DNA from 2 places in the Cytobacillus dafuensis genome. Region 2 is predicted to be linked to the other one. Evidence: a T-box and tRNA genes for the amino acid it is inferred to sense, from the RefSeq annotation. Region 2 holds a T-box; the other holds one or more tRNA genes.

Region 1 (16,275 bases), 1.1 Mb from region 2:
ATTTTTCCATTATGGACTGAATTCCCACTATGCAGTCTTTTTAAAATTGGTTTAAGCTGTTCTTCAAATGCTTGGTAACAATGAGCACAGCCAAATCTTCCTACCTTAATGAATTGTTGGAAGGTCATTGAGCATTGATCACATTGTAAAATTTCTTCCTGCTGGAATGGATCTTGCTCCGTCTTTTGAAAGGTGGGTTCAATATTCAGCAATCCCGCTAACAAATTATTAATTGAAAAACCCGGTGCACCGAGCATGAACATATCGCCTTTTTCTTGGGCACATTTATCACATAAATGATATTCTGCCTTCTCTCCATTCAATATTTTCGTAAAATGAAGCGCTGCCGGCCTTTGATTACATTCTTGGCAAATCATGTTTTCATCCTCTCCAGCTTCCGTTTTTCTATTTATATTTTAAAGTCGTTAACATGGCCTTTAACATTCTTGCACGCAGCTCATCTCTATATGGAAGATCAATATATAGGACCGAACGATCGATAACGCTTAGCATTATTTTCGCTTCCCTTTTTGTAATGATCTCCTCTTCGACAAGTCTTATAATTACATCCTCTGCACTACTCTGAGCTATGCGACTTTGTATTAAAGTTAATAATTGATCAATTAAATGAGCGTGGTCATATGATTGCACTTTCATAATTCTTATATATCCGCCGCCACCACGTTTACTTTCTACAACATACCCTTTTTCTATTGTAAATCTTGTATTAATTACGTAGTTTATCTGGGACGGGACACATTGAAATTTATCTGCAATTTCACTCCTTTTAATTTCAACAATTTCTCGCTCACTCATTTCTAAAACTCTTTTCAAATAATCTTCTATAATATCTGAGATATTTCTCAATATTCCTCCCCCTCAATCTGACTTTGACTATATTTGACTTAAATTATACATAACTACGCTTTCTCGTGCAATGAACAGGTACTAATAATTTTTCCATATTTTTTTATTCCCAAACATGTGAATTAATTTTTACGTTGTCCGAGTTCACAAATAAACAAAAAAGAGTATCCAGTGGATACTCTTTTAATTTACCTAGCGACGTCCTACTCTAGCAAGGGGACAGCCCCTAAATACCATGGCGTAGAATCTTAACTTCCGTGTTCAGCCTCGGCTTTGAATAAGCGGCGGGGGTTACTTTCTAAATTTCTTCTCATTTTTATACAAATTTTCAAATGTTCTTCGAACATAAATAAAAAAGAACAGCCTCATTTAGCTGTTCTTCATTTTGCTTGGCGACGTCCTACTCTCACAAGGGGACAGCCCCTAACTACCATTGGCGCTGAGAAGCTTAACTTCCGTGTTCGGGATGGGAACGGGTGTGACCTTCTCGCTATCGCCACCAAACTGTGAAATTGAGGTTTTGTTCCCTCAAAACTAGATAATGTTGAAGAAGAATTCGAGTAATCAATTTGGTTAAGTCCTCGACCGATTAGTATTTGTCAGCTCCACGTGTCACCACGCTTCCACCTCAAACCTATCAACCTGATCATCTTTCAGGGGTCTTACTAGCTTGACGCTATGGGAAATCTCATCTCGAGGGGGGCTTCATGCTTAGATGCTTTCAGCACTTATCCCTTCCGCACATAGCTACCCAGCGATGCTCTTGGCAGAACAACTGGTACACCAGCGGTGCGTCCATCCCGGTCCTCTCGTACTAAGGACAGCTCCTCTCAAATTTCCTGCGCCCACGACGGATAGGGACCGAACTGTCTCACGACGTTCTGAACCCAGCTCGCGTACCGCTTTAATGGGCGAACAGCCCAACCCTTGGGACCGACTACAGCCCCAGGATGCGATGAGCCGACATCGAGGTGCCAAACCTCCCCGTCGATGTGGACTCTTGGGGGAGATAAGCCTGTTATCCCCGGGGTAGCTTTTATCCGTTGAGCGATGGCCCTTCCATGCGGAACCACCGGATCACTAAGCCCGACTTTCGTCCCTGCTCGACTTGTAGGTCTCGCAGTCAAGCTCCCTTATGCCTTTACACTCTTCGAATGATTTCCAACCATTCTGAGGGAACCTTTGGGCGCCTCCGTTACTTTTTAGGAGGCGACCGCCCCAGTCAAACTGCCCACCTGACACTGTCTCCCACCCCGATCAGGGGTGCGGGTTAGAATTTCAATACAGCCAGGGTAGTATCCCACCGATGCCTCCACCGAAGCTAGCGCTCCGGCTTCCAAGGCTCCTACCTATCCTGTACAAGCTGTACCGAAATTCAATATCAGGCTACAGTAAAGCTCCACGGGGTCTTTCCGTCCTGTCGCGGGTAACCTGCATCTTCACAGGTACTATAATTTCACCGAGTCTCTCGTTGAGACAGTGCCCAGATCGTTACGCCTTTCGTGCGGGTCGGAACTTACCCGACAAGGAATTTCGCTACCTTAGGACCGTTATAGTTACGGCCGCCGTTTACTGGGGCTTCAATTCAGAGCTTCGCTTGCGCTAACCCCTCCTCTTAACCTTCCAGCACCGGGCAGGCGTCAGCCCCTATACTTCGCCTTACGGCTTCGCAGAGACCTGTGTTTTTGCTAAACAGTCGCCTGGGCCTATTCACTGCGGCTCATCCGGGCTATTCACCCAAATGAGCACCCCTTCTCCCGAAGTTACGGGGTGATTTTGCCGAGTTCCTTAACGAGAGTTCTCTCGCTCACCTTAGGATTCTCTCCTCGCCTACCTGTGTCGGTTTGCGGTACGGGCACCTTTTCCCTCGCTAGAGGCTTTTCTTGGCAGTGTGGATTCAGGAACTTCGGTACTTTATTTCCCTCGCCGTCACAGCTCAGCCTTTATGCAAGCGGGATTTGCCTCGCTTGCAGCCTAACTGCTTGGACGCGCTATTCCAGCAGCGCGCTTACCCTATCCTCCTGCGTCCCCCCATTGCTCAAACGGTAAAGAGGTGGTACAGGAATATCAACCTGTTGTCCATCGCCTACGCTTTTCAGCCTCGGCTTAGGTCCCGACTAACCCTGAGCGGACGAGCCTTCCTCAGGAAACCTTAGGCATTCGGTGGATGGGATTCTCACCCATCTTTCGCTACTCATACCGGCATTCTCACTTCTAAGCGCTCCACCAGTCCTTACGGTCTAGCTTCAACGCCCTTAGAACGCTCTCCTACCACTGACATCGTAGATGTCAATCCACAGCTTCGGTGATACGTTTAGCCCCGGTACATTTTCGGCGCAGAGTCACTCGACCAGTGAGCTATTACGCACTCTTTAAATGGTGGCTGCTTCTAAGCCAACATCCTGGTTGTCTAAGCAACTCCACATCCTTTTCCACTTAACGTATACTTTGGGACCTTAGCTGGTGGTCTGGGCTGTTTCCCTCTTGACTACGGATCTTATCACTCGCAGTCTGACTCCCATGGATAAGTCTTTGGCATTCGGAGTTTGTCTGAATTCGGTAACCCGATGAGGGCCCCTAGTCCAAACAGTGCTCTACCTCCAAGACTCTTACTACATGAGGCTAGCCCTAAAGCTATTTCGGAGAGAACCAGCTATCTCCAAGTTCGATTGGAATTTCTCCGCTACCCACACCTCATCCCCGCACTTTTCAACGTGCGTGGGTTCGGTCCTCCATCCAGTGTTACCTGGACTTCAACCTGGACATGGGTAGGTCACCTGGTTTCGGGTCTACGACCACATACTCATTCGCCCTATTCAGACTCGCTTTCGCTGCGGCTCCGTCTCTTCAACTTAACCTCGCATGTAATCGTAACTCGCCGGTTCATTCTACAAAAGGCACGCCATCACCCGTTAATGGGCTCTGACTACTTGTAGGCACACGGTTTCAGGATCTCTTTCACTCCCCTTCCGGGGTGCTTTTCACCTTTCCCTCACGGTACTGGTTCACTATCGGTCACTAGGGAGTATTTAGCCTTGGGAGATGGTCCTCCCTGCTTCCGACGGGATTTCACGTGTCCCGCCGTACTCAGGATCCACTCTGGAGGGAACGAAGTTTCAACTACAGGGCTTTTACCTTCTATGGCCGGCCTTTCCAGACCTGTTCATTTACCTCGTTCCTTTGTAACTCCGTGTAGAGTGTCCTACAACCCCAAGAGGCAAGCCTCTTGGTTTGGGCTAATCCCGTTTCGCTCGCCGCTACTCAGGGAATCGCGTTTGCTTTCTCTTCCTCCGGGTACTTAGATGTTTCAGTTCCCCGGGTCTGCCTTCAATACCCTATGTATTCAGGTAAAGATCCTATCCCATTACGGATAGGGGGTTCCCCCATTCGGAAATCTCCGGATCAAAGCTTACTTACAGCTCCCCGAAGCATATCGGTGTTAGTCCCGTCCTTCATCGGCTCCTAGTGCCTAGGCATTCACCGTGCGCCCTTTCTAACTTAACCTACTTCGGTCAACGATTAACGTTGTCCTCATGGTTTGTACTCTTACTCAATGAATAAATAAGAGAGAAAACTAAAATGGCGATTACTCGGTTATTCTTCTTCATTTCATTATCTAGTTTTCAAAGAACAAAAGTTTTGAGAGATTATTCTCTCAAAACTGAACGAACAAGAAACGTCTTATTTAAGAAGTATGAAATACTTCTATATATCCTTAGAAAGGAGGTGATCCAGCCGCACCTTCCGATACGGCTACCTTGTTACGACTTCACCCCAATCATCTGTCCCACCTTAGGCGGCTGGCTCCTTACGGTTACCCCACCGACTTCGGGTGTTACAAACTCTCGTGGTGTGACGGGCGGTGTGTACAAGGCCCGGGAACGTATTCACCGCGGCATGCTGATCCGCGATTACTAGCGATTCCGGCTTCATGCAGGCGAGTTGCAGCCTGCAATCCGAACTGAGAATGGTTTTATGGGATTCGCTTAACCTCGCGGTCTCGCAGCCCTTTGTACCATCCATTGTAGCACGTGTGTAGCCCAGGTCATAAGGGGCATGATGATTTGACGTCATCCCCACCTTCCTCCGGTTTGTCACCGGCAGTCACCTTAGAGTGCCCAACTGAATGCTGGCAACTAAGATCAAGGGTTGCGCTCGTTGCGGGACTTAACCCAACATCTCACGACACGAGCTGACGACAACCATGCACCACCTGTCACTCTGTCCCCCGAAGGGGAACGCCCTATCTCTAGGGTTGGCAGAGGATGTCAAGACCTGGTAAGGTTCTTCGCGTTGCTTCGAATTAAACCACATGCTCCACCGCTTGTGCGGGCCCCCGTCAATTCCTTTGAGTTTCAGCCTTGCGGCCGTACTCCCCAGGCGGAGTGCTTAATGCGTTAGCTGCAGCACTAAGGGGCGGAAACCCCCTAACACTTAGCACTCATCGTTTACGGCGTGGACTACCAGGGTATCTAATCCTGTTCGCTCCCCACGCTTTCGCGCCTCAGTGTCAGTTACAGACCAGAAAGTCGCCTTCGCCACTGGTGTTCCTCCACATCTCTACGCATTTCACCGCTACACGTGGAATTCCACTTTCCTCTTCTGCACTCAAGTTCCCCAGTTTCCAATGACCCTCCACGGTTGAGCCGTGGGCTTTCACATCAGACTTAAGGAACCACCTGCGCGCGCTTTACGCCCAATAATTCCGGACAACGCTTGCCACCTACGTATTACCGCGGCTGCTGGCACGTAGTTAGCCGTGGCTTTCTGGTTAGGTACCGTCAAGGTACCGCCCTATTCGAACGGTACTTGTTCTTCCCTAACAACAGAGTTTTACGATCCGAAAACCTTCATCACTCACGCGGCGTTGCTCCGTCAGACTTTCGTCCATTGCGGAAGATTCCCTACTGCTGCCTCCCGTAGGAGTCTGGGCCGTGTCTCAGTCCCAGTGTGGCCGATCACCCTCTCAGGTCGGCTACGCATCGTTGCCTTGGTGAGCCGTTACCTCACCAACTAGCTAATGCGCCGCGGGCCCATCTGTAAGTGATAGCCGAAGCCATCTTTCAGCTTTCCTACATGTGTAGAAAAGAATTATCCGGTATTAGCTCCGGTTTCCCGAAGTTATCCCAGTCTTACAGGCAGGTTGCCCACGTGTTACTCACCCGTCCGCCGCTAACTTGCGAGAGCAAGCTCTCACAAGTCCGCTCGACTTGCATGTATTAGGCACGCCGCCAGCGTTCGTCCTGAGCCAGGATCAAACTCTCCAATAAAGAGTAAGATTAGCTCTTAAAAATGTCTTATAAAAAGACTTAGAAAACGTTGACGTTTTTGTTCGTTCAGTTTTCAAAGAACAACTTCAAATGTTTTGTCGTTTTAGACGACTTTTTAATAATACCAGATTCACTAAGTTGAGTCAACAACTTTTTCAAAAACTTTTTATGGTGGAGCCTAGCGGGATCGAACCGCTGACCTCCTGCGTGCAAGGCAGGCGCTCTCCCAGCTGAGCTAAGGCCCCGTATTTTAAAATGGTCGGGAAGACAGGATTCGAACCTGCGACCCCTTGGTCCCAAACCAAGTGCTCTACCAAGCTGAGCTACTTCCCGTATTGTTAAAAGCCAACTATGAAGTACAGCATAAAATTATTTATTCAGGGTCTAATTTCTGAATATTATTATGGCGCGCCCGAAAGGAGTCGAACCCATAACCTTCTGATCCGTAGTCAGACGCTCTATCCAATTGAGCTACGGGCGCATATATAATAATAATGGTGCCGAGGACCGGAATCGAACCGGTACGGTAGTCACCTACCGCAGGATTTTAAGTCCTGTGCGTCTGCCAGTTCCGCCACCCCGGCACTTTTGGAGCGGAAGACGGGATTCGAACCCGCGACCCCCACCTTGGCAAGGTGGTGTTCTACCACTGAACTACTTCCGCATATTATAAATGGTGCGGGTGAAGGGAGTCGAACCCCCACGCCTTGCGGCGCCAGATCCTAAGTCTGGTGCGTCTGCCAATTCCGCCACACCCGCATTATTTAAATGGTGAGCCATGAAGGACTCGAACCTTCGACCCTCTGATTAAAAGTCAGATGCTCTACCGACTGAGCTAATGGCTCGTAATAAAATGATTGCTCAAGAGTGCCGGCCAGAGGACTTGAACCCCCAACCTACTGATTACAAGTCAGTTGCTCTACCAATTGAGCTAGGCCGGCATTATAAATATGGTGGAGGATGACGGGATCGAACCGCCGACCCCCTGCTTGTAAGGCAGGTGCTCTCCCAGCTGAGCTAATCCTCCATAATATGCCTAGCGACGTCCTACTCTCACAAGGGGACAGCCCCTAACTACCATCGGCGCTGAGAAGCTTAACTTCCGTGTTCGGGATGGGAACGGGTGTGACCTTCTCGCTATCGCCACTAGACTGTATGAAATTGAGGTTTTGTTCCCTCAAAACTAGATAATGTTGAAGAAGAATTCGAGTAATCAATTTGGTTAAGTCCTCGACCGATTAGTATTTGTCAGCTCCACGTGTCACCACGCTTCCACCTCAAACCTATCAACCTGATCATCTTTCAGGGGTCTTACTAGCTTGACGCTATGGGAAATCTCATCTCGAGGGGGGCTTCATGCTTAGATGCTTTCAGCACTTATCCCTTCCGCACATAGCTACCCAGCGATGCTCTTGGCAGAACAACTGGTACACCAGCGGTGCGTCCATCCCGGTCCTCTCGTACTAAGGACAGCTCCTCTCAAATTTCCTGCGCCCACGACGGATAGGGACCGAACTGTCTCACGACGTTCTGAACCCAGCTCGCGTACCGCTTTAATGGGCGAACAGCCCAACCCTTGGGACCGACTACAGCCCCAGGATGCGATGAGCCGACATCGAGGTGCCAAACCTCCCCGTCGATGTGGACTCTTGGGGGAGATAAGCCTGTTATCCCCGGGGTAGCTTTTATCCGTTGAGCGATGGCCCTTCCATGCGGAACCACCGGATCACTAAGCCCGACTTTCGTCCCTGCTCGACTTGTAGGTCTCGCAGTCAAGCTCCCTTATGCCTTTACACTCTTCGAATGATTTCCAACCATTCTGAGGGAACCTTTGGGCGCCTCCGTTACTTTTTAGGAGGCGACCGCCCCAGTCAAACTGCCCACCTGACACTGTCTCCCACCCCGATCAGGGGTGCGGGTTAGAATTTCAATACAGCCAGGGTAGTATCCCACCGATGCCTCCACCGAAGCTAGCGCTCCGGCTTCCAAGGCTCCTACCTATCCTGTACAAGCTGTACCGAAATTCAATATCAGGCTACAGTAAAGCTCCACGGGGTCTTTCCGTCCTGTCGCGGGTAACCTGCATCTTCACAGGTACTATAATTTCACCGAGTCTCTCGTTGAGACAGTGCCCAGATCGTTACGCCTTTCGTGCGGGTCGGAACTTACCCGACAAGGAATTTCGCTACCTTAGGACCGTTATAGTTACGGCCGCCGTTTACTGGGGCTTCAATTCAGAGCTTCGCTTGCGCTAACCCCTCCTCTTAACCTTCCAGCACCGGGCAGGCGTCAGCCCCTATACTTCGCCTTACGGCTTCGCAGAGACCTGTGTTTTTGCTAAACAGTCGCCTGGGCCTATTCACTGCGGCTCATCCGGGCTATTCACCCAAATGAGCACCCCTTCTCCCGAAGTTACGGGGTGATTTTGCCGAGTTCCTTAACGAGAGTTCTCTCGCTCACCTTAGGATTCTCTCCTCGCCTACCTGTGTCGGTTTGCGGTACGGGCACCTTTTCCCTCGCTAGAGGCTTTTCTTGGCAGTGTGGATTCAGGAACTTCGGTACTTTATTTCCCTCGCCGTCACAGCTCAGCCTTTATGCAAGCGGGATTTGCCTCGCTTGCAGCCTAACTGCTTGGACGCGCTATTCCAGCAGCGCGCTTACCCTATCCTCCTGCGTCCCCCCATTGCTCAAACGGTAAAGAGGTGGTACAGGAATATCAACCTGTTGTCCATCGCCTACGCTTTTCAGCCTCGGCTTAGGTCCCGACTAACCCTGAGCGGACGAGCCTTCCTCAGGAAACCTTAGGCATTCGGTGGATGGGATTCTCACCCATCTTTCGCTACTCATACCGGCATTCTCACTTCTAAGCGCTCCACCAGTCCTTACGGTCTAGCTTCAACGCCCTTAGAACGCTCTCCTACCACTGACATCGTAGATGTCAATCCACAGCTTCGGTGATACGTTTAGCCCCGGTACATTTTCGGCGCAGAGTCACTCGACCAGTGAGCTATTACGCACTCTTTAAATGGTGGCTGCTTCTAAGCCAACATCCTGGTTGTCTAAGCAACTCCACATCCTTTTCCACTTAACGTATACTTTGGGACCTTAGCTGGTGGTCTGGGCTGTTTCCCTCTTGACTACGGATCTTATCACTCGCAGTCTGACTCCCATGGATAAGTCTTTGGCATTCGGAGTTTGTCTGAATTCGGTAACCCGATGAGGGCCCCTAGTCCAAACAGTGCTCTACCTCCAAGACTCTTACTACATGAGGCTAGCCCTAAAGCTATTTCGGAGAGAACCAGCTATCTCCAAGTTCGATTGGAATTTCTCCGCTACCCACACCTCATCCCCGCACTTTTCAACGTGCGTGGGTTCGGTCCTCCATCCAGTGTTACCTGGACTTCAACCTGGACATGGGTAGGTCACCTGGTTTCGGGTCTACGACCACATACTCATTCGCCCTATTCAGACTCGCTTTCGCTGCGGCTCCGTCTCTTCAACTTAACCTCGCATGTAATCGTAACTCGCCGGTTCATTCTACAAAAGGCACGCCATCACCCGTTAATGGGCTCTGACTACTTGTAGGCACACGGTTTCAGGATCTCTTTCACTCCCCTTCCGGGGTGCTTTTCACCTTTCCCTCACGGTACTGGTTCACTATCGGTCACTAGGGAGTATTTAGCCTTGGGAGATGGTCCTCCCTGCTTCCGACGGGATTTCACGTGTCCCGCCGTACTCAGGATCCACTCTGGAGGGAACGAAGTTTCAACTACAGGGCTTTTACCTTCTATGGCCGGCCTTTCCAGACCTGTTCATTTACCTCGTTCCTTTGTAACTCCGTGTAGAGTGTCCTACAACCCCAAGAGGCAAGCCTCTTGGTTTGGGCTAATCCCGTTTCGCTCGCCGCTACTCAGGGAATCGCGTTTGCTTTCTCTTCCTCCGGGTACTTAGATGTTTCAGTTCCCCGGGTCTGCCTTCAATACCCTATGTATTCAGGTAAAGATCCTATCCCATTACGGATAGGGGGTTCCCCCATTCGGAAATCTCCGGATCAAAGCTTACTTACAGCTCCCCGAAGCATATCGGTGTTAGTCCCGTCCTTCATCGGCTCCTAGTGCCTAGGCATTCACCGTGCGCCCTTTCTAACTTAACCTACTTCGGTCAACGATTAACGTTGTCCTCATGGTTTGTACTCTTACTCAATGAATAAATAAGAGAGAAAACTAAAATGGCGATTACTCGGTTATTCTTCTTCATTTCATTATCTAGTTTTCAAAGAACAAAAGTTTTGAGAGATTATTCTCTCAAAACTGAACGAACAAGAAACGTCTTATTTAAGAAGTATGAAATACTTCTATATATCCTTAGAAAGGAGGTGATCCAGCCGCACCTTCCGATACGGCTACCTTGTTACGACTTCACCCCAATCATCTGTCCCACCTTAGGCGGCTGGCTCCTTACGGTTACCCCACCGACTTCGGGTGTTACAAACTCTCGTGGTGTGACGGGCGGTGTGTACAAGGCCCGGGAACGTATTCACCGCGGCATGCTGATCCGCGATTACTAGCGATTCCGGCTTCATGCAGGCGAGTTGCAGCCTGCAATCCGAACTGAGAATGGTTTTATGGGATTCGCTTAACCTCGCGGTCTCGCAGCCCTTTGTACCATCCATTGTAGCACGTGTGTAGCCCAGGTCATAAGGGGCATGATGATTTGACGTCATCCCCACCTTCCTCCGGTTTGTCACCGGCAGTCACCTTAGAGTGCCCAACTGAATGCTGGCAACTAAGATCAAGGGTTGCGCTCGTTGCGGGACTTAACCCAACATCTCACGACACGAGCTGACGACAACCATGCACCACCTGTCACTCTGTCCCCCGAAGGGGAACGCCCTATCTCTAGGGTTGGCAGAGGATGTCAAGACCTGGTAAGGTTCTTCGCGTTGCTTCGAATTAAACCACATGCTCCACCGCTTGTGCGGGCCCCCGTCAATTCCTTTGAGTTTCAGCCTTGCGGCCGTACTCCCCAGGCGGAGTGCTTAATGCGTTAGCTGCAGCACTAAGGGGCGGAAACCCCCTAACACTTAGCACTCATCGTTTACGGCGTGGACTACCAGGGTATCTAATCCTGTTCGCTCCCCACGCTTTCGCGCCTCAGTGTCAGTTACAGACCAGAAAGTCGCCTTCGCCACTGGTGTTCCTCCACATCTCTACGCATTTCACCGCTACACGTGGAATTCCACTTTCCTCTTCTGCACTCAAGTTCCCCAGTTTCCAATGACCCTCCACGGTTGAGCCGTGGGCTTTCACATCAGACTTAAGGAACCACCTGCGCGCGCTTTACGCCCAATAATTCCGGACAACGCTTGCCACCTACGTATTACCGCGGCTGCTGGCACGTAGTTAGCCGTGGCTTTCTGGTTAGGTACCGTCAAGGTACCGCCCTATTCGAACGGTACTTGTTCTTCCCTAACAACAGAGTTTTACGATCCGAAAACCTTCATCACTCACGCGGCGTTGCTCCGTCAGACTTTCGTCCATTGCGGAAGATTCCCTACTGCTGCCTCCCGTAGGAGTCTGGGCCGTGTCTCAGTCCCAGTGTGGCCGATCACCCTCTCAGGTCGGCTACGCATCGTTGCCTTGGTGAGCCGTTACCTCACCAACTAGCTAATGCGCCGCGGGCCCATCTGTAAGTGATAGCCGAAGCCATCTTTCAGCTTTCCTACATGTGTAGGAAAGAATTATCCGGTATTAGCTCCGGTTTCCCGAAGTTATCCCAGTCTTACAGGCAGGTTGCCCACGTGTTACTCACCCGTCCGCCGCTAACTTGCGAGAGCAAGCTCTCACAAGTCCGCTCGACTTGCATGTATTAGGCACGCCGCCAGCGTTCGTCCTGAGCCAGGATCAAACTCTCCAATAAAGAGTAAGATTAGCTCTTAAAAATGTCTTATAAAAAGACTTTGAATTAACGTTGACGTTTTTGTTCGTTCAGTTTTCAAAGAACAAATTCAAGTGTTTCTGTCGTTTAAGACGACTTTTTAATATTACCAGATTCGTTAAGTTGAGTCAACAACTTTTTTGAACTTTTTTTATTTCAAAGTTGCTATCTTTGCAGCAACAGATACTAATATATCACCATTAACACTTGTATGCAATATGTTTTTTAGATAAAAAACAAAGAAAAAATATTCGAATTATTCCACTCTGCACAACCAGAAAATAGAATCTATTTTAATGACGGAAGTTTATAAGATTTTTTGCTTTTAATAGAATGACTGCTTCATACTTTGACACTATTCCATCATACACTCATATATAAAGGCAAGGTACAATAGTACCTTGCCTTTTAAGGAAATTTAACGATGGCGCATTAATGGGAATAGAAGTACATCCCTAATAGAAGGAGAATTCGTTAATAACATAACTAATCGATCTATTCCTATTCCAAGTCCTCCAGTTGGAGGCATACCATACTCTAACGCTTCAATAAAGTCATCATCCATCATATGTGCCTCATCATTACCTTGTTCACGTTCTTTTAGCTGTGCCTCAAAGCGCTCTCTTTGATCAATAGGATCATTTAATTCTGTAAATGCATTAGCATGCTCACGAGCGACAATAAACAGCTCAAAACGATCTGTAAAACGAGGATCTTCGTCATTTTTCTTCGCAAGAGGAGAGATTTCAACAGGATGCCCAAAAATAAATGTCGGCTGAATCAATTTCTCCTCGACCTTTTGCTCAAAGAATTCATTAACAATATGTCCATAGAGCATATGCTCAGTAATTTCAACACCATGTTCTTTTGCTAAACTTCTAGCTTCCTCGGTCGTCATCTCTTTCCAGAAGTCTACACCAGTATATTCCTTAATCGCATCTACCATATGAAGTCTTTTCCATTCAGGTGTTAGATCTACTTCATGTTCACCATATTGGATCTTCGTTGTTCCATGGACCTCTTGAGCGATATGTGCAATTAAGTTTTCAGTTAAGCTCATGATATCACGATAATCAGCATACGCTTCATATAATTCAATCATTGTGAATTCAGGATTGTGACGAGTAGAAACCCCTTCATTGCGGAATACACGGCCAATTTCATAAACCTTTTCTAATCCACCAACAATTAATCGTTTTAAATGCAGCTCAATAGCAATACGCATATAAAGCTCCATATCAAGGGCATTGTGGTGCGTGATAAATGGACGCGCAGATGCACCTCCTGCAATTGAATGCATCATTGGTGTTTCTACCTCTAGATATCCTAGACTATCTAGATAACGGCGCATAGATTGAATAATACGGCTACGAGTTACAAAAGTATTTTTACTTTCTTCGCTCATAATTAAATCTAAATAACGCTGACGGTACCGCTGTTCAACATCCTTAAGCCCATGAAACTTATCAGGAAGCGGACGTAGTGACTTTGTTAATAGTTCGAATCCCTGAACTTTAATAGAAAGTTCTCCTACTTGTGTTTTGAAAAGTGTACCAGACACGCCAACTAAATCGCCAAGATCCGCACTGTCGAAAATCTCATACTTTTCATCACCTACAGCATCTTTACGAACATATAGTTGAATTTGTCCTGTTAAATCTTGAATATGAGCAAATCCAGCTTTTCCTTTTCCGCGCTTAGTCATAATACGGCCAGCAACTGTTACTGAAACATTTTTCTGTTCTAAGTCTTCTTTTTCAAACTCTCCGTATTGTTCAATTAACTCTTTTGACTGATGGGAACGTTCAAAACGTTTTCCAAACGGATCTAGCCCTTTTTCACGCAGGCTATTCATTTTTTCCCTTCTGACAATAATTTGGTCATTTAATTCTTCATGGCTCTGACTCACTTGTATCATCTCCAATTTGTAGATCTTTTTATGTAAAGTGTAAAACTGCGATATTAAAGATTCCCATACTTATTTTACACAAAGTGGACTGCATAGACATCATTAATGTTTATAAATAGAATAAAAACTGCCAGCATGTCCACTGGCAGTTCTCTTTATATGAAAAGTATTATAGATAAAGAATAAGGCTATGTCAAACTTTATCGCAGATTAACAATCAACATAGGAACATAGGATGGAAGATATTACAAAAGATTATCTACTATCAAAATCTGAAATAGCACACCCTGTGTGTCCGAATCTCCAAAGGATCACTTTATCCAACTTGCATTTGGCTTTGTTCTTTCTCTTCAGCCTCAATTACAAGTGCAGTTAATAAAGTGACAAGATCTTCTCTTGTGTTGCATTCATTAACAGCATTGCGTACCTTCGCGTTTCCGCGAATACCCTTCAAGTACCAAGCTGCATGCTTTCGCATTTCACGAACTGCAATATATTCATTTTTTAGCGCGATTAATCGGTCAAGATGAAGGATACATACATCAATTTTTTCGCGAACACTTGGCTCATCCATTAATTCGCCTGTTTCAAGATACTTCACAGTACGATAAATCATCCACGGATTTCCTAATGCAGCTCGGCCGATCATAACGCCGTCACAGCCAGTTTCTTCAAGCATACGCTTCGCATCTTGAGACGTCATGACATCACCGTTTCCTATTAAAGGAATGTTAATATTTTGCTTAACTTCGCGGATGATGTCCCAATTTGCTTTTCCCTCATACATTTGTACGCGGGTACGTCCATGTAAGGAAACAGCTTTTCCTCCTGCACTCTCAACAGCTTGAGCATTTCGGACAGCATAAATATGGTCCTCATCCCAGCCCATACGCATTTTAACTGTTACAGGCTTGTCAACAGCAGCCGTTACGGCAGAAACCATTTCATAGATTTTATCTGGATCGAGCAACCATTTAGCTCCTGCATCACATTTCGTGATTTTCGGAACAGGGCAGCCCATATTAATATCGATAATATCAGCATTTGAGTTTTTATCAACAAATTGAGCGGCTTCAACTAACGTCTCTTTTTCACCGCCAAAAATTTGCAAGCTTAGCGGCTTTTCTCTTTCATCTATATAAAGCATGTTCATCGTTTTCTCGTTTTTGATCACAATCCCTTTGTCGCTGACCATTTCTGCACATACAAGTCCGGCGCCAAACTCTTTGACAGTGAGACGAAACGCCGAGTTACATACCCCTGCCATTGGAGCAAGAACAACACGGTTTTTTAATTCAATGTCACCAATTTTGAACATGTGGACCCTCCTTTTATTAGCAGATAAATGATTAAACACACACTTTACTTTAGTAGTTAATAAACTTAAACTTTCTTATTAGCCAAAAAATAAATCTATTACTCATTTTCCTCCGGTGGAGTCAGATCTTCAATAGTAATATTTAGCAAGCGTACAATTCGTTCTAAAAAATCTAGAGCTGGCATCCGATTTCCCCTTTCAATTTCTCCAAGGATTGAAACAGATACACCTAACTGCCTTGCAAAGCTTTCCTGTGTATAGCCTTTTAATTTTCGAAAAGCGCGAATACGTCTTCCCCATTTTTCTGCTTCCATATTCGTACTCCCTCTCTATCTGGTATATCCTCTAAAACTGTTTGAAGAGGAGTTTCCATCGTCGGAATTTTGGTGCCAGACTGAATCTCTAATAGAGGAATGATGACAAAAGCCCTTTCATGCATCCGAGGATGAGGAACTATTAACTTCTCTGAATTAATATTTTCTTGATTATACAACAAAATGTCAAGGTCTATTGTCCTAGGTCCCCATCGAATGTCCCTTTTTCTCCCAAGTTTTTTTTCAATTTCTAAGCAAACATCAAGTAATTCAGTCGACGTTAAGTCTGTTCTCACTTGAATCACCATATTTAAAAATTGATCCTGCTCTTCATATCCTACCGGGTCTGTTTCATAGATGGAGGAGGTTTTTACCACTTTTATTTTTGGAGCAGCCTCAATACTTGTAATGGCTGCTTTAATATTTTCAAACCGGTTGCCAATATTAGAACCTAAAGCAATATAAGCGTCATTATTCATATTTACCTACCCCTTGTAATTTCAACGGCTACTGATTCATAATGGCCAGGAATTGGGGGATCAGGCTTAATCATCCTCACTGTCACTTGGGAAATAGCATGAAATCGGTCTAACATTTCCCCGGCAATCTTTTCAGCCACAGCTTCTATGAGTTTCAAAGGTTTCCCTTCAACAACATCTT
Region 2 (16,275 bases):
ATAATCAACTAATCGTATAAAAATTCACCTTTTCTAATAAAAAAGATAATGGAAAATAATAAATATCATATGAAAATTTCACCAGTGTAAAGATAAGAAGATGCCAGTTTTCCCTCAATTTCATCCCTTTTATTCCAAAATAAAAGGGTTTTTTTAAAAATTTTTTCACTCTTTTATACATGTTTCTACCTATTTAATAATTACTTCTCAAAAATAGATAAAAGCTAAATCTATGCAGAAAAACTAAATATTCATGATATAATATAAAATGAGAATGACCATGGATGAGCTTTTTTTCTGTTCTTATCCTCACCCTATGGTTCATTTATCCGTATACACGGTGATATTACTAGGGAAAAGGGCTGAAATTTTCATGATACTAGGATTAACAATTGTCTTAATATTGGTTCTATTTTTGCCGTTCACTGTAAAAGCAGTGGAACACAATTTAGAAGCATTCTTGTTTATTATGGGGTTAGCTGCAGCGACAATCAGTCAAGTTTTGACTGGCGATTTAATGATTAAAGCTCTCGAAGACCCCATTCATATTACTCTTGCCGTTTTAATAGCTGGATTATTATTTAGATGGTGCCAAAGCCCAATAGAAAAAGGGATTCTTGGATTGAGCAATATGATGCCGTTTCGCTTATTTTTGGCACTTGTTGTTATCGTCCTTGGATTAATTTCTAGCATGATCACTGCGATCATAGCAGCTATTGTTCTTGTTGTTATTGTTAGTGTCATACGTCTTGACCGTAAATCAGAAGTCCGCCTTGTTGTATTAGCCTGTTTTTCAATTGGACTTGGTGCAGCTTTAACGCCAATTGGGGAACCGCTTTCAACTATTGCAATAAGCAAATTAAATGCAGACTTTTTCTACTTATTTAGGCTAATTGGTGCTGATGTTATCATCGCTATACTTATTTTTGGGATACTTTCAGCTATCATTATTAATCCGCAAAAAGGCGCTGATGGATTAACTTCTTCTCTTGAAAAGGAAAGCTATAAAGAAATTATTATCCGCGCATTTAAAATCTATCTTTTTGTCATGGGGTTAACTTTATTAGGTGCTGGCTTTGAACCATTTATTGAAGAATATTTATTAGGACTTAGCCCACTTGTTCTTTATTGGATAAATATGATCTCTGCTATATTGGATAACGCAACTCTCGCTGCTGCAGAAATTAGCCCTGCTATGGATAGTGCAACAATAAAGGCTATTTTACTTGGACTTCTAATTAGCGGCGGAATGCTTATTCCAGGAAATATTCCTAATATTATTTCTGCTGGAAAATTGAATATTACAAGCAAAGAGTGGGCGCGTTTTGGCGTTCCAGTTGGTTTGATTACAATGGTAGCTTATTTTATTGTCATTCTTGTTATTGGCTAAATCGAAGGAAAATAAATAGACAGGAAAAAAGGGTGACGAAACCCTTACCATATTCAAATGGTAAGGATTACGCCATCCTTTTATTACGGCTTTGAAAGCCCTCGCCACTATTAATAAGATACCCCGAGCAGAAAGTTATTTCAATTTTTGAAAAAATCAACTTTCGCTAGGTCTTTCGGCGAAAGCCAAAGTTTTACTTAGGCGTTCTTTTTTGTAGAAACATTATTGAAGCTACACATCCACTTTTGTTCACTAATAAACCTAAACATTCCCATTAACTAAAATCTGGCGCTCTACTATCGCTGCTCCTTTAGTAGGCAATTGTCATTCAAACCAATAATGAAGCTTTATTCCATTGTGAATACACTTAATTCAATAAAGAACATAATAAAAAGTAGCTCTCATTTTTATTCATATATTTGAGTTATAGAAAATGAAGGGGGTCATGTTTTGTCTTTGCTTCACTTGGCAATAATATCACCATTTTTACTTGCAATCCTTGTACCTATTTTGTACAAGACCTTTAGACAAATTCATACGGGTTGGTTCGTTCTTCCATTACCAATCCTCTTATTTAGCTATTTTCTATCATTTTTATCCATACAGGAGCCAATAACAAAATCAGTTCCATGGATCCCTTTTCTTGGGATTGATTTCATAGCAAAAATAGATGGGCTCAGTCTATTATTCGCCCTACTTATTACAGGAATTGGTTCATTAGTAGTTTTATATTCCGTTTATTATTTGTCAAAGGATAAAGAAAAACTCAACACCTTCTATGTATACTTATTACTATTCATGGGGGCAATGCTTGGAGTTGTTTTATCAGATAACTTGATTGTCCTGTATATGTTTTGGGAATTTACTAGTTTTTCTTCATTCCTATTAATTGGGTATTGGTATCATAAAGAAAAATCAAGATATGGTGCTCAAAAATCTATGATTATTACCGTTTTCGGTGGATTATCTATGCTTGGAGGAATCATTCTCCTCTATATTATGACGGGCTCATTCAATATTTCTGAAATCATGGAAATCGTGCCAGCTATTTCAGACCATACCCTTTTTATACCTGCCTTATTATGCTTTTTAATAGGTGCATTTACGAAGTCTGCGCAATTTCCTTTCCATATCTGGCTGCCAGATGCGATGGAAGCACCTACACCAGTTAGTGCTTATCTGCACTCAGCAACTATGGTTAAAGCGGGAATCTATTTAGTTGCTAGGATGAGCCCAGTGTTCGCTGCGGAAGGGCTTTGGTTATGGCTTGTAGCTGGATTTGGGATTGTCACGCTTTTCTGGGGTTCCTTTAATGCTGTTAAACAAACAGATTTAAAGGCCATACTTGCATACTCAACCATTAGTCAGCTTGGGATGATTATGTCCCTTCTTGGGATTGGTGCTGCTGCCCTTCATTTTGATGGTATTGAGAAAAGTGTATATGCGGCAGCTATAACAGCAGCCGTCTTCCACTTAATCAACCATGCTACCTTTAAAGGAAGTCTATTTATGGTAGTAGGGATTGTTGATCACGAAACCGGTACTCGAGATATTCGCAAGCTTGGCGGATTAATGAATTTTATGCCAATAACCTTTACTTTAGCCATTATTGGAACATTTTCAATGGCTGGTTTGCCGCCGTTTAACGGCTTCTTAAGTAAAGAAATGTTTTTCGCCGGCATGCTCCACGTTCTTGATTTGGATATCTTTAGTTTCGAGACATGGGGGCTTCTCTTCCCTGTCATTGCTTGGCTTGCTAGTGTTTTCACATTCCTTTACAGTATGATTTTAGTGTTTAAAACATTTACTGGTAAATTCCAGCCAGAGAAGCTGGAGAAAAAGCCACATGAAGCACCCATTGGGATGTTAATTTCACCCATTATTCTTGCTTCACTTGTCATTATCTTCGGCCTCTTCCCTAATATTCTCTCTAATCGTATGATTGCACCGGCAATAAATGCGATTATGCCGGGAAATACTGCCGATGTTCATATTTCTTTCTGGCATGGCTTTACACCTGAATTATTCATGACAATCGGTGTGATTGCTTTAGGAATTTTATTATTTATTTCCCTTCCGAAGTGGAGAAAAGTGTATGATCTTTTCCCTAAAAAACTGACGCTAAACCGTTTGTATGATGGAAGTTTAGAATTTGCACAGAGTATTTCTAAGCAATTTACAAGCAGCTATATGAATGGATCCATTCGTACGTATCTTGTTTATATCTTTTCATTTTTCATTGTGATACTTGCGTCTACCATTGCTGTAAAAGATGCATTCAAAATGGATACGAGTAATATTTCATCCGTCGGTTTTTACGAGATACTCCTATCACTTGCCATTGTCGTTGCATCCATTAGCATCTTGTTTGCAAAGTCTCGTTTGACTTCTATCATCCTTCTAGGCTCAGTAGGGTACACGGTATCGCTATTCTTCGTCTTGTTCCGTGCACCGGATTTAGCCTTAACACAGCTAGTCATTGAGACGATTTCTGTCGCTTTGTTCCTGCTATGCTTCTATCACTTGCCTAAAAACAGTAAGAACGAAGAACGAATTAGGTTCAAAATGACAAATTTATTAATTTCTATAGGTGTCGGGGCAATCGTGACTGTCATTGCCTTATCTGCACACAGTAATAAAATGTTTGATTCGATTGCTCAGTATTATGTGGAAAACACTTATGAAAAAGCAGCTGGCAAGAACATGGTTAACGTCATCCTTGTTGACTTCCGTGGATTTGATACATTGTTTGAAATAACTGTATTATCCATTGCTGCACTTGGAATTTTCACGATGATCAAATTAAAAATGAATGGAGGAAGGAAAAATGAAAACAAATGATATTATCCTGCAAACAACGACTAAAGTTGTTTTGTTCATCATTATTCTTTTCTCTATATTCATTTTTTTCAGAGGGCATTATACACCTGGTGGAGGATTCGTCGGCGGATTATTAACGTCAGGAGCAATTGTTTTGCTATTATTAGCTTTTGACATGAAAACTGTCGCAGAGATTTTGCCGATTAATTATATTTATATGACTGCCACTGGACTCCTTTTTGCCGGAGGAACAGCAGCAGGAGCTTTATTCTTTAATGTGCCTTTCCTTACTCATGCTTTCGGTGATGTGTATTTACCGATACTTGGGGAAACTTCGCTTCATACAGCTACAATATTTGACCTTGGAGTATTCTTAGTTGTTGTCGGTGTAACGATGACCATTATTCAAACGATAGGAGGAGATGAATAATGGAAATAGTTATGGCATTTGTCATTGGCATTTTGTTTATGTCTGCCACCTATTTAATGCTTTCAAAAAGTTTACTGCGCATCATTGTTGGAACAGGATTACTTAGCCATGGTGCCCATCTTCTTATACTCACAATGGGTGGATTAAAAAGAGGAACGGTTCCATTACTTGATGAGAAAGCAAGCGCCTATACAGACCCCATTCCGCAAGCTTTAATCCTGACAGCCATCGTTATTAGCTTTGGGGTCACTGCCTTTTTCTTAGTGCTTGCCTATCGCGCTTATCAAGAGTTAGGAACAGACAATATGGAAAGATTGAGAGGGACTGAAGGAAATGATTAACTTTTTGATACTGCCGATACTTATTCCTTTTCTGACAGGGATCCTTTTAATCTTCTTTGCCAAAAACGTTTCACTTTCACGTTGGATTGCTGGTATCTCAAGCTTCATTACGATCATTGTTTCTGCATTGCTCGTTCAAAAAGTTAGAGTCGATGGAATCCAAACACTTGATGTATCCAGCTGGCAAGCTCCTTTTGGGATTACCTTAGTGTCGGACATGCTTTCTGCTTTACTTGTTTTAACAACAAGCATCATTCTTTTTACTTGTGTCATTTTTTCATTTAAAACCATTTCAAAAGAGCAAGAGAGATTTTACTATTATTCAGCAATGAACTTCCTGGCTGTTGGGGTTATTGGTGCTTTTACAACTGGTGATATTTTCAACCTATTTGTATTTTTTGAGGTTTTACTCATGTCCTCCTATGTTTTACTTGTTCATGGAGGATCAAAAATTCAATTAAGGGAGTCGCTTAAATACATTTTAGTGAATGTTATTTCTTCTGCTCTTTTTGTTATTACAGTTGCCTATTTATATTCAGTTGTTGGAACTCTGAATATGGCACATATTTCCGTTCGGTTAAGTGAAATTGGCGAATCAGGCATCGTTACGGTTATTGCTGTGTTATTTTTAATCGTATTCGGATTAAAGGGCGCTATTTTTCCATTATATTTTTGGATGCCGGGCTCCTATTATGCCCCACCTGCTCCAATTTTGGCATTGTTTGGAGCGTTGCTGACCAAAGTAGGTGTGTATTCCATTATGCGAACATACACTTTATTTTTCTTAGATGATAAAGACTATACTCATCAGCTTCTTGGTATTCTAGCCATAATAACCATTATTGTTGGTGTCATTGGTGCGATTGCTTATTCAAATATTAAAAAAATTGTCATCTATAATATTATTGTGGCAGTTGGAGTTATTTTATTCGGTGTCGCCATTATGACCCCTGAATCATTAACTGGTTCCGTGAGCTACCTCATCCATGACATGATCATAAAGGCTGCACTCTTCCTGCTAATCGGGATTGTTATTGCCATTACCGGAACAAGTGACCTAAGGAAAATTAGCGGATTGATCAAACGTTATCCTGGCCTTGGCTGGACATTTTTTATCGCTGCATTAGCATTAGCGGGAATTCCTCCGTTAAGTGGATTTATCGGCAAGCTTTTAATTGTTCAAGAAGGATTCAAGGAAGAGCATTATTGGGGAGCAGGTATTGTTTTAATGTCGAGCCTTCTCGTATTGTTTTCCATCATGAAAATATTTATTAAAGGGTTTTGGGGTACTCCACAGGCCTATAAGGAAGAAGAGGCTGTTCCAGTGCGTAAGCTATTAGTTGCACCGGTTATCCTCGTAATCATTTCTGTCCTTTATGGAGCTGGATCAGAATTTGTACTACCATATATCTCACAGGCTGCAGAAACACTTAGTAACCCAAGTATCTACATTGAAGCAGTCTTAAAGGAGTAGTGAGTATGGCATTTCAAATATTGTTAAATGTATTTCTCGGGTTTTTATGGATGTTTTTCACGGTGTCATACGAACCAGTTACATTTTTAAAGGGATATTTTCTCGGGCTAGTTATAATTTTTTCTTTCAGAAGATTTTTTCAGTCCCGCTTTTACCTTTTAAGAGTGATAGCTGCTATTAATCTCGTTCTCCTCTTCATTAAAGAGCTAATCCTCTCGAATATTTCGGTAATCAAGCTTGTATTGAAACCAAAGCTCGATATTCGACCTGGCATTTTTGCTTTGCCAACTGTGCTAGAGAAGGATTGGGAAATAACGATCTTAGCAAACTTAATCACGTTGACACCAGGAACACTTGTTGTTGATGTATCAGAGGATAATAAGCTTCTATATATTCACGCAATTGATATTGATGATGTAGAGGATGCGATAATAGCGATAAAGGATTCATTCGAAAAAGCCATAATGGAGGTGAGCCGATAATGATTGAAACAGTCGTACTTATAGCCATATTTGCTATATCGGTTGCGATACTTGCCTTATTATATCGGGTCATTAAAGGACCTTCCATTCCAGATCGAGTGGTTGCCCTAGATGCTATTGGCATCAACCTAATTGCTATCGTTGCTTTAACGTCGATATTACTAAAAACAAACGCATTTTTAGTGATTATTTTGCTTCTCGGAATTCTCTCATTTATCGGCACAGTTGCCTTCTCCAAATATTTGGAAAAGGGGGTTATTTTTGATCATGATCGGGATAATTAATATAATCATTGTTCTATTTATCATTATTGGAGCATTTTTAAGCCTTGTAGCTGCCTTTGGAGTCCTTAAATTCCCTGACGTTTATACAAGAAACCATGCTGCATCTAAATCAGCCACCTTAGGGGTCATGTCGATATTACTTGGGACTTTTCTTTACTTTTATGTTGAGAAAGGGCATTTCGACTCTAGCGTTCTACTCGGAATTGTCTTTATCTTTATAACCTCACCAGTTGCAGGCCACCTCATTAGCCGCGCTGCCTACAACTCTGGTGTTAAGCTTTGGAATAAAAGTGTCCAGGACGATTTGAAATTAGCAGCAAAGAGTAAAAAGAAAAATTAATCAAATGATTATCTATGCCTGTGAGGTATGCAGAAAAAGTCTGATCCTTCTATTGAATGACTTTTTGATTGGCATGCCCCTCAGGCTTTTTCTCTTTGACCGATATAATGAAAAAGTGACTGATATATCGTTTAAAAAGAAACAATTAATCTTTCTTTTGCGATATTTTTAGCAAATACTTAATTTTTTTGCTCGTTCATACACTTATTATTTCCTAATAGCAAAAAAGGACTGCTCCCTTTTACAATCAGAACCAGTCCTTCCTATTTTTTATTTAGGCTATGTTTAATTTCCTTGTTGATTTCCGCTGCAAGCACTCGCTTTCCGCGGGCGGTCCGGAAGCCTCCTCGTCGCTATCGCTCCTGCGGGGTCTTCCTATGACTCGCTTTTCCCGCAGGAAGTTGAATAATCTTCCACGAATAAACACCGCACGAAGGAAATGCGAATGCATTTTCGAGGATCTCGCGCCTTCCGCTCCAATCAACAACAAAATAGCATTTTCAACACTGAGCTTTAGCACAGCCTATTTAATTTTTAGTACAGCCATCGTACATCTTGATACACAGATTAATTTCTCTTCTTCATCCACAATCTTTATATCCCATACCATTGTTGTTCTCCCTTGATGAAGCACAGTTGCAATTGCAGTAACCATGCCATCCCGTTTTCCTCTAATATGGTTGGCATTTATCTCAAGTCCTGCAACCGATTCCTTTTCTTTATCGACCAGCTCGTAAGCACCAATACTTGCAACTGTTTCTGCTAGTGCAACTGATGCTCCTCCGTGCAATAGGCCAAATGGCTGCCGAGTCTGTTCATCTACAGGCATTGTCGCAATGACCTTACCTTTTTCAAGTGAAATAATCTCCATCCCAAGAGCTTCGATAAGTGTATTTTTTAAGTTCAATTCCGTTTTCCCCTTTCTACGTTATTAATCCTACTATAACAGAGTTCTAACCCATTAATATAGTGTAGATCCAACACACAGAAAGCCCACTTTGCATACAATAAAATCATGTTAAAAGAAATTAATTTAGAAAGGGGATTATTTCCTTGATGCCCCATTATTATTACCAAAACTATCAACAACATTATAATGATTCTTATGATCCTTACTTTCCTTATTATCAGCAATTAAGCTATCGGCAATATCCTCCAATTGATCCGGGGAAGTTTATGGTTTCTGCGAAAAACATGAAAAACCTCATGAATGATGCAAGCCTATTATTAGCAAAAATGGCTGGTTCAAGACGCTTTTCATTAGAATTAATGAGTTCGGCACAAGCAGCCGACCAAAAAAAAATCGAAAATATGATTAAATCAACAGGAGTAGTCCTAGTCCCTGACGTTAAGTATACTCCTGATGGTCTTATCCTAACTTTTGAATCAGGTGATAAATACCAAGAATGCTGTAGTTTAAAATTAAATTTAAGATGGCAATAAGAAAAGCGGAAGCGCCTCCACAGTGGAACCTCGACTAAATACCGCCACATCCCTGTGGCGAACGTCGATGTCAGCACATCCTGTGCAAGTCCGACAAGCATAAAACGAGCCGGCATAAAGGTTGCTCTTTAACCTTTGTGACGGATTGGCTTATGACCTCGAGCCGATGGCGCCTGGAGCTAGACAAATAGAAAAGCGGAAGCGCCTCGTTCAGCCCCGACAAGCATAAGGCAGGGCGGTGAGAAGGTTGTTCTTTAACCTTCTTGCCGGCATGACTTATGACCTCGAGGGGCTAGGTGCTAGAGTTAGACAAATAAAAAAGCAGCCAACAGATTTTATGACGATCACTCAATATGTCATAAAATCTGTTGGCTCTTTGTTAAATTATTCTTCTACAAAAATCTACAATAGATTTAATAAAACGGTTGTCCATAACCGTATGGACCAAACCCGGGTCCATATGGAGAATATGGTGGAAAAGCCGGATAAGGATACGGATATGGGACTGGAAATGGGCGAGCAAACAGGGCACTTCCAACAGCCCCTCCAAGTAAGCCGCCAAATAAACCACCTAAAAATGGAGCACCGAAAAAGAATCTCTCATCTCCAGGATGGGGTCTTCCTCTGTAATAATACATAATGAGCAACCTCCTAATATTTTGCCTACACTACTTCATATGCAATTTCGGGAGGTTTTGAGTGGGCTTACAGTAGAAATACCATTTCCAACCAAATTACATTGATAGCCAAAATCACTTCGGAACCAAAATGTCGTCAATGATTCCGTATTCCTTTGCTTCTTCTGCATTCATAAAGTAGTCGCGGTCTGAATCTTTGGATACTTTTTCTACAGGCTGTCCAGTGCGTTCAGAGATAATTTGATTAATATGATCTTTAAGTTTTAAAATACGGCGTGCGGAGATTTCAATTTCTGTTGCTTGCCCGCGCACTCCTCCAAGGGGCTGGTGGATCATAATCTCACTATTCGGTAACGCATAACGCTTTCCCTTCGTTCCAGCAAGAAGAAGCATTGCTCCAAATGATGCAGCCATCCCCGTACATATTGTTCTCACGTCAGGCTTTATAAATTGCATTGTATCGAAGATTGCAAATCCAGCCGAAGTGGAGCCACCAGGGCTATTGATATACAGTGAGATATCTTTATCAGGGTCTTCAGCAGCTAAAAATAATAATTGTGCAACCACATTATTTGCCAGATGATCATTAATTTCATCCCCAATCATGATGATACGATCTTTCAATAGACGAGAGTAAATATCATACGAACGTTCACCACGGCCTGATTGTTCAATTACATAAGGTATCGTATTCATACTGATTTCCTCCTCTTCGTTTTAACAAGGCTATGCTGCCATAGAGAAGGTGGTTGAAGGAGTAAATGGACTTTTTGTTGTTCGCATATCAAGCTGAATTGCTTGAGCTTTTCTTGCTAGAGAGCTAATAACCGGGAGCATTTTTAACAAGCGAGAAGGATCCTGTGTCCTTAATGATTCGTAGAAGAGCTCAGTTAACAAGACACGCTCTTCCTCACTCCAAAAAGGTCCTACATCAAAGGAATCATCTTGTATGAGCCTCTTTTTCGCTCGGTACAGGTTGCTTTTCACAGCTGTTTCTGAAATGCCTATCAATTCGGCTATTTCACTCGTTTTATAATGAAATGCCTCTTTTAAGGTGAAAATTACTGCTTGTTTCGGTGTGAATTGCTGTGTTAATTTTTCAACTGTTTCTATAAGGCTCTTATCTTCAAATGTGCTTAAAGCAGGAGATTCCTCAATGGTTTCATACTTTCGTTTACGAACTGTATCTATCCAATGATGATAGGCAATTTTATTTAATAAAGCAGCATTTATTTTATTGTTACTTTGATAATGCTGAATTGCTTTTAAAATCGTTTCTTGAGCGATATCTTCTCCATCCCATTTATTTTTGGAAAGAAAGCGGCAATATCGCTGTAGCCCAGGATACAATTCAATAAATACATTCTCATTTGATTCCTCGCTCTGCTTGCTCCCTTTACTAAGCTTACTGAACATTTCCTTCACTCCTTTAACACCTTCCTATTTGTAAAACGAAGCAGAAGTCCAAAAAGATACGGGGTAAAATGATTTATTAATATTTTTATTTCAAAAAATTTATTCTGTTCTTTATAATTTTACCGATTAAACAAGTTTATTTATACACTAGCCAAAAAAACTAAGGCCTTTTTTCAATGGCCTTAGTTTTTCTTAAAAGATGTTTATATATATCAAAATCACTTAAACAATTTAAACAAATTAAACTTTCCTTTTTTTAGTAAGCTTTAGCCCAATAAACTAGCTGATCTGCTTCGCGGCCACAGCAAACACATTCTCTCGAAATAGAATCTTGTTCAAATGGAATACATCTAGATGTTGCACTTGTTTCCTCTTTTATTTGATCCTCGCACTCTCTGTCCCCGCACCACATCGCTTTAACGAAACCTGTTTTATTCGTAAAAATATCTTTAAGTTCATCAAAAGTAGTAGCAGAATATGTTTTTTGTTCACGAAGCTCCTTCGCTTTAGCAAATAAATTACGTTGAATGTCATCTAATATGATTTCAATTTGGGATTCTAATTGGTCCATACTGACAATGACCTTCTCCCCAGTATCACGTCTTGCTAAAATGACTTGCTTATTTTCAATATCCTTCGGCCCGACCTCTAATCGAAGCGGAACCCCTTTCATTTCATATTCATTGAATTTCCAGCCTGGCTTTTTATCGCTTGCATCGATATCCACACGCGCAATCGCGGATAACGATTCTTTTAATTGATAGGCAAAGTCTAAAACTCCTTCTTTATGCTGAGCAATTGGCACGATCATCACTTGAGTAGGAGCAGCTTTTGGTGGAATGACAAGACCTCTATCATCCCCGTGAACCATGATCATGGCTCCAATGATACGAGTTGTGAATCCCCATGATGTTTGCTGTACATATTGGAGCTGCCCGTCTTTATCTGTAAATTGAATGCCAAAGGCTTTAGCAAATCCATCTCCTAAATGATGCGAAGTTCCTGATTGTAAAGCTTTTCCGTCATGCATTAAGCTTTCAATTGTATACGTAAACTTTGCACCAGCAAACTTTTCTTTGTCTGTCTTTTGTCCTTTTACAACAGGGATAGCAAGAACATTCTCACAAACATCAGCATATACCTCTAGCATTTTCTTCGTTTCCTCATGTGCTTCCTCATCTGTTGCATGGCATGTATGTCCTTCCTGCCATAAAAACTCGAGCGTGCGTAGGAACGGTCTTGTTGTCTTTTCCCATCTCACGACATTTGCCCATTGATTATATAGCTTTGGCAGATCTCGGTAAGAGTGAATAATATTTTTATAATGCTCACAGAAAAGCACTTCAGAAGTAGGTCTGACACATAACCTCTCTGTCAGCTCCTCTGAACCCCCATGAGTAACCCATGCTACCTCAGGAGCAAAGCCCTCAATATGATCCTTTTCCTTCTGTAAAAGGCTTTCTGGAATAAATAGCGGCATATAAACATTTTCATGGCCAGTTGCTTTTATTCTATTATCCAATGCCGTTTTTATGTTTTCCCAAAGTGCATATCCATATGGACGGATGATCATCGATCCGCGTACACTTGAGTAATCGATTAAATCTGCCTTTGTTACGACATCTGTATACCACTGGGCAAAATCATCATCCATTGCTGTAATATCTTTAACAAATTCTTTTCCCATTTTTCACACCCCAATTTTTATATGAAAATTTTTAAAAAAATAGCTATAAAAAAAGCCCTGCTCAAAATTAGGGACCAAAGTATGGCGGTACCACCCTAATTTAAAGCAAAGGCTTTACACTCGAATCATGATAACGGATATGGACCCGCTTGTATCTTCAGTAAAACATCCGATACAGAACTCAGAGGCAGGTTCAAGCGGCTGTTTATAGAAGCCTTTCAGCAGATGGCCTCCTCTCTAAGATAAACAAGTTTCACTTTACTAATCCTCATCAATGTTTAAACTATTTTTGGAAAATTATATACATATTTATTTGTCATGTCAAATACAATTTGTAAATTTCTCTTCTACCATTTGGTTAAAGAGTCGTCTATTGAAATTATTATTTGCTTTTGTTAAATAAACATGCTGTTCTAGAATTAGTTTTCAAATGCTTGTTCAACAGAAACATAATCGTAACCAAGGTCTCTAGCAACTGCTTGGTATGTAATGTGACCATTCAATACGTTTACGCCAAGCTTTAAGGATGGGTTGTCTTCAATTGCTTTCTTAACACCCTTATTAGCAATTTGTAATGCATAATTAATGGTTACATTCGTAAGAGCAATTGTAGATGTTCTTGGAACAGCACCAGGCATATTCGCCACTGCGTAATGAACAACTCCATGCTTTTCATAAGTTGGATTATCATGAGTTGTAATATGGTCAACCGTTTCAAAAATACCACCTTGGTCGACAGCCACATCAATAACAACTGAGCCAGGAGCCATTTCCTTTACCATTTCCTCTGTAACCAATTTCGGTGCTTTTGCACCAGGAATTAGAACAGCACCGATGACTAAATCGCTTTCTTTCACAGCTTGTGCAATATTGAATGGATTTGACATTAATGTTTGAATGCTGTTTCCGAAAATATCATCTAATTGACGAAGACGTTCAGGACTAAGGTCAATGATTGTTACATCTGCACCAAGACCGATGGCCATTTTCGCAGCATTGATCCCAACTACTCCTCCACCAACAATGGTTACTTTTCCGCGTGAAACACCTGGAACTCCAGCTAGCAAAATGCCTTTTCCGCCATTTGTTTTTTGTAAGAATTGCGCGCCAATTTGAGTTGCCATTCGGCCTGCTACTTCACTCATTGGTGTAAGTAATGGCAATGTACGATTTACTTCTACCGTTTCGTAAGCAATAGCTGTAACACCCTTCTCCTTTAATGCTTTTGCTAATTCAGGCTCTGCAGCTAAATGCAAGTATGTGAATAATACTAATCCATCACGGAAATATGTATATTCAGACTCAAGAGGTTCTTTAACCTTCATGACCATTTCTGCTGCCCATGCTTCTGCAGCTGTAGGAACGATTTCTGCTCCAACCTCTTTATAATTTTCGTCTGTGAACCCGCTTCCAATACCTGCACCAGATTCAACTAAAACTTGATGCCCAGCTTTTACAAGTGTATACACACTAGCTGGGGTCGCAGCTACTCGGTTTTCATTGTTCTTTATTTCCTTAGGTACTCCAATGATCATTCCAATTATCCCCTTTCCAAACTATTCCTAATTATTATTATAATTAAAGCTATCCTAAGTATAATTATTGAAATAGGAATAATCAACATGAATTAAATAACCTATAAGGAACTTTGTCATGATTTGACGATTAATACTCAAAACGACAGATTCAAGAAAACTTGTAATAAATCCACTTTCTTTGCCGAATAGAAACTTGTTTTGTCATATGGGAAGGAATCCGATATTCAAAGGAGAATTCCACTGTTAATAAGGAGGGGATCAGTATGAATACAAGTGCTGTTGCAAAGTTGTTAGGGGTTTCGCCGAGCACGGTGCAGCGTTGGGTACGACAACTGGAGCTCCAAATGGAACGGAATGAACTTGGCCATTATTTATTCACAGAGGAAGATATTCACTTGCTCAAACAGGTTCAGGAGCAGCTTAATAAGGGCATTATCCTGCAGGATGTATCCATTACCGACAAAAAAGCTAGGAGAGGAACAATGAACGCATCTGTAAGTATACACGATCAGGCAACTGAAAAGATTCTAAAGAAATTGGAAGAATTAGAGCAAAGAATAAATGGAAAAGCGGATGATGTTGTATCCTATCAGCTTTTGCAGCACCGACGGGAAATCGAGGATCTCCAAGCAGAGCTTATCCAGCTAAATGAGCGGATAGAAAAACTTGAAGCAAGACATGACTTTACTAAGAAAAACATCCCTGCGGAAAATTTGTTTGTTTTCGAAAAGGAACTTCCAAGGAAAAAAATGAAGAAGAAAAATATTATTACAACATTGTTTGGGTTTTAATTAGAAAAACATAAAGCAGCTTCGATTGGATTCCGAAGCTGCTTTTTTACTATTATAGAATCATTGCGGCTATCCAGCCAAATAGAATGAGCGGGATATTGTAATGAAGAAAAGTAGGTACACATGTATCCCAAATATGATTATGCTGCCCGTCCACATTAAGCCCGGCTGTTGGCCCTAAGGTACTATCTGAAGCTGGTGAACCCGCATCACCAAGTGCGGCAGCAGTTCCTACTAGAGCAATGGTCGCCATTGGACTAAAGCCAAGTTCCAATGATAATGGAACAAAAATCGTAGCAATGATTGGTATCGTCGAAAAGGAAGAACCAATTCCCATTGTCACTAAAAGTCCAACGATAAGCATGAGAAGTGCAGCAAGCGACTTATTGTCTCCGATAATTCCCGCTACCTGCTCAACAAGCTTGTCTACATCACCGGTTGCTTTTAATACTTCTGCAAATCCGAATGCAGCAAGCATGACAAAACCGATAAAGGCCATCATTTTCATACCATCTGTTAAAAGCTGATCAGCTTCCCGCCATTTCACAGCTCCGCTTAAATAAATCACAAGAATACCTGTCATTGCACCAAAAATCATAGAGTCCAGTTGGATTTGTACATATAGTGCAGCAACAATCGAAATGAGTGAAAAAACGATGCTAACCTTTGAATAATGTGTTTTTTCCATTTTTATTACATTATGCTGTTTATACGTTCTTGTTTTTCGATATGAGAAAAATATCGCGAATAGTAAACCAAGTATTAGTCCAGCTGTTGGGATAAGCATCGCCCTTGGAATATCGGCAGGATCAACCACAAGTCCACTACTGGTCATATTATCAGCTAAGATTTCATGAAATATTTTACCGAAACCTGCTGGAAGAAGAATATAAGGAGCTGTTAAGCCAAAAGTTAATACCGAAGCTATTAACCGGCGATCTATACCAAATTCATTTATCACTATTAATAATGGTGGAATTAGAATTGGAATAAAGGCAATATGAATTGGAATTACATTTTGAGAAAAACATGACATGATTAAAATAGAAAAAATAATAAGTGCTTTTGATAGACCCTTCGCCTTCGTTTCTCCATCCTTATTAACCTTTTGAAGAATCCATTCAACGATTAAGTTAGGAAGCCCTGTTCTAGATAAAGCAATGGCATAGCCACCTAATAAAGCATAGCTCATTGCAACCTC

What was found. A T-box is a leader RNA that pairs with one kind of tRNA and senses whether it is charged. The one in region 2 lies ahead of proS (proline--tRNA ligase), so its partner is inferred to be a tRNA-Pro.
Region 1: it has a tRNA-Pro gene. The T-box ahead of proS (proline--tRNA ligase) is inferred to sense a tRNA for this amino acid. The anticodon was not compared.

Annotation. Positions count from the first base shown of each region.
Region 1 covers NZ_CP042593.1:88,154-104,428, reverse strand. Annotated here, with positions in the region: gene FSZ17_RS00540 (protein-arginine kinase activator protein McsA) at 1-377, opposite strand, end outside; gene FSZ17_RS00535 (CtsR family transcriptional regulator) at 406-867, opposite strand; rRNA gene rrf (5S ribosomal RNA) at 1,255-1,371, opposite strand; rRNA gene FSZ17_RS00525 (23S ribosomal RNA) at 1,437-4,371, opposite strand; rRNA gene FSZ17_RS00520 (16S ribosomal RNA) at 4,587-6,137, opposite strand; tRNA gene FSZ17_RS00515 (tRNA-Ala) at 6,307-6,382, opposite strand; tRNA gene FSZ17_RS00510 (tRNA-Pro) at 6,394-6,470, opposite strand; tRNA gene FSZ17_RS00505 (tRNA-Arg) at 6,542-6,618, opposite strand; tRNA gene FSZ17_RS00500 (tRNA-Leu) at 6,633-6,721, opposite strand; tRNA gene FSZ17_RS00495 (tRNA-Gly) at 6,727-6,801, opposite strand; tRNA gene FSZ17_RS00490 (tRNA-Leu) at 6,812-6,896, opposite strand; tRNA gene FSZ17_RS00485 (tRNA-Lys) at 6,907-6,982, opposite strand; tRNA gene FSZ17_RS00480 (tRNA-Thr) at 7,006-7,078, opposite strand; tRNA gene FSZ17_RS00475 (tRNA-Val) at 7,089-7,164, opposite strand; rRNA gene rrf (5S ribosomal RNA) at 7,172-7,288, opposite strand; rRNA gene FSZ17_RS00465 (23S ribosomal RNA) at 7,356-10,290, opposite strand; rRNA gene FSZ17_RS00460 (16S ribosomal RNA) at 10,506-12,056, opposite strand; gene lysS (lysine--tRNA ligase) at 12,493-13,992, opposite strand; gene dusB (tRNA dihydrouridine synthase DusB) at 14,300-15,301, opposite strand; gene FSZ17_RS00445 (helix-turn-helix domain-containing protein) at 15,400-15,615, opposite strand; gene folK (2-amino-4-hydroxy-6-hydroxymethyldihydropteridine diphosphokinase) at 15,567-16,094, opposite strand; gene folB (dihydroneopterin aldolase) at 16,097-16,275, opposite strand, start outside.
Region 2 covers NZ_CP042593.1:3,950,674-3,966,948, forward strand. Annotated here, with positions in the region: gene FSZ17_RS18880 (DUF1646 family protein) at 374-1,390, shown strand; gene FSZ17_RS18885 (Na+/H+ antiporter subunit A) at 1,841-4,231, shown strand; gene FSZ17_RS18890 (Na(+)/H(+) antiporter subunit B) at 4,218-4,640, shown strand; gene FSZ17_RS18895 (Na(+)/H(+) antiporter subunit C) at 4,640-4,981, shown strand; gene FSZ17_RS18900 (Na+/H+ antiporter subunit D) at 4,974-6,455, shown strand; gene FSZ17_RS18905 (Na+/H+ antiporter subunit E) at 6,461-6,937, shown strand; gene FSZ17_RS18910 (Na(+)/H(+) antiporter subunit F1) at 6,937-7,221, shown strand; gene mnhG (monovalent cation/H(+) antiporter subunit G) at 7,205-7,561, shown strand; gene FSZ17_RS18925 (hotdog fold thioesterase) at 8,085-8,468, opposite strand; gene FSZ17_RS18930 (YuzC family spore coat inner layer protein) at 8,615-9,004, shown strand; gene FSZ17_RS18935 (hypothetical protein) at 9,418-9,642, opposite strand; gene clpP (ATP-dependent Clp endopeptidase proteolytic subunit ClpP) at 9,757-10,344, opposite strand; gene FSZ17_RS18945 (sigma-70 family RNA polymerase sigma factor) at 10,369-11,058, opposite strand; gene proS (proline--tRNA ligase) at 11,315-12,745, opposite strand; T-box leader at 12,812-13,029, opposite strand; gene ald (alanine dehydrogenase) at 13,165-14,280, opposite strand; gene FSZ17_RS18960 (MerR family transcriptional regulator) at 14,547-15,074, shown strand; gene FSZ17_RS18965 (Na+/H+ antiporter family protein) at 15,127-16,275, opposite strand, start outside.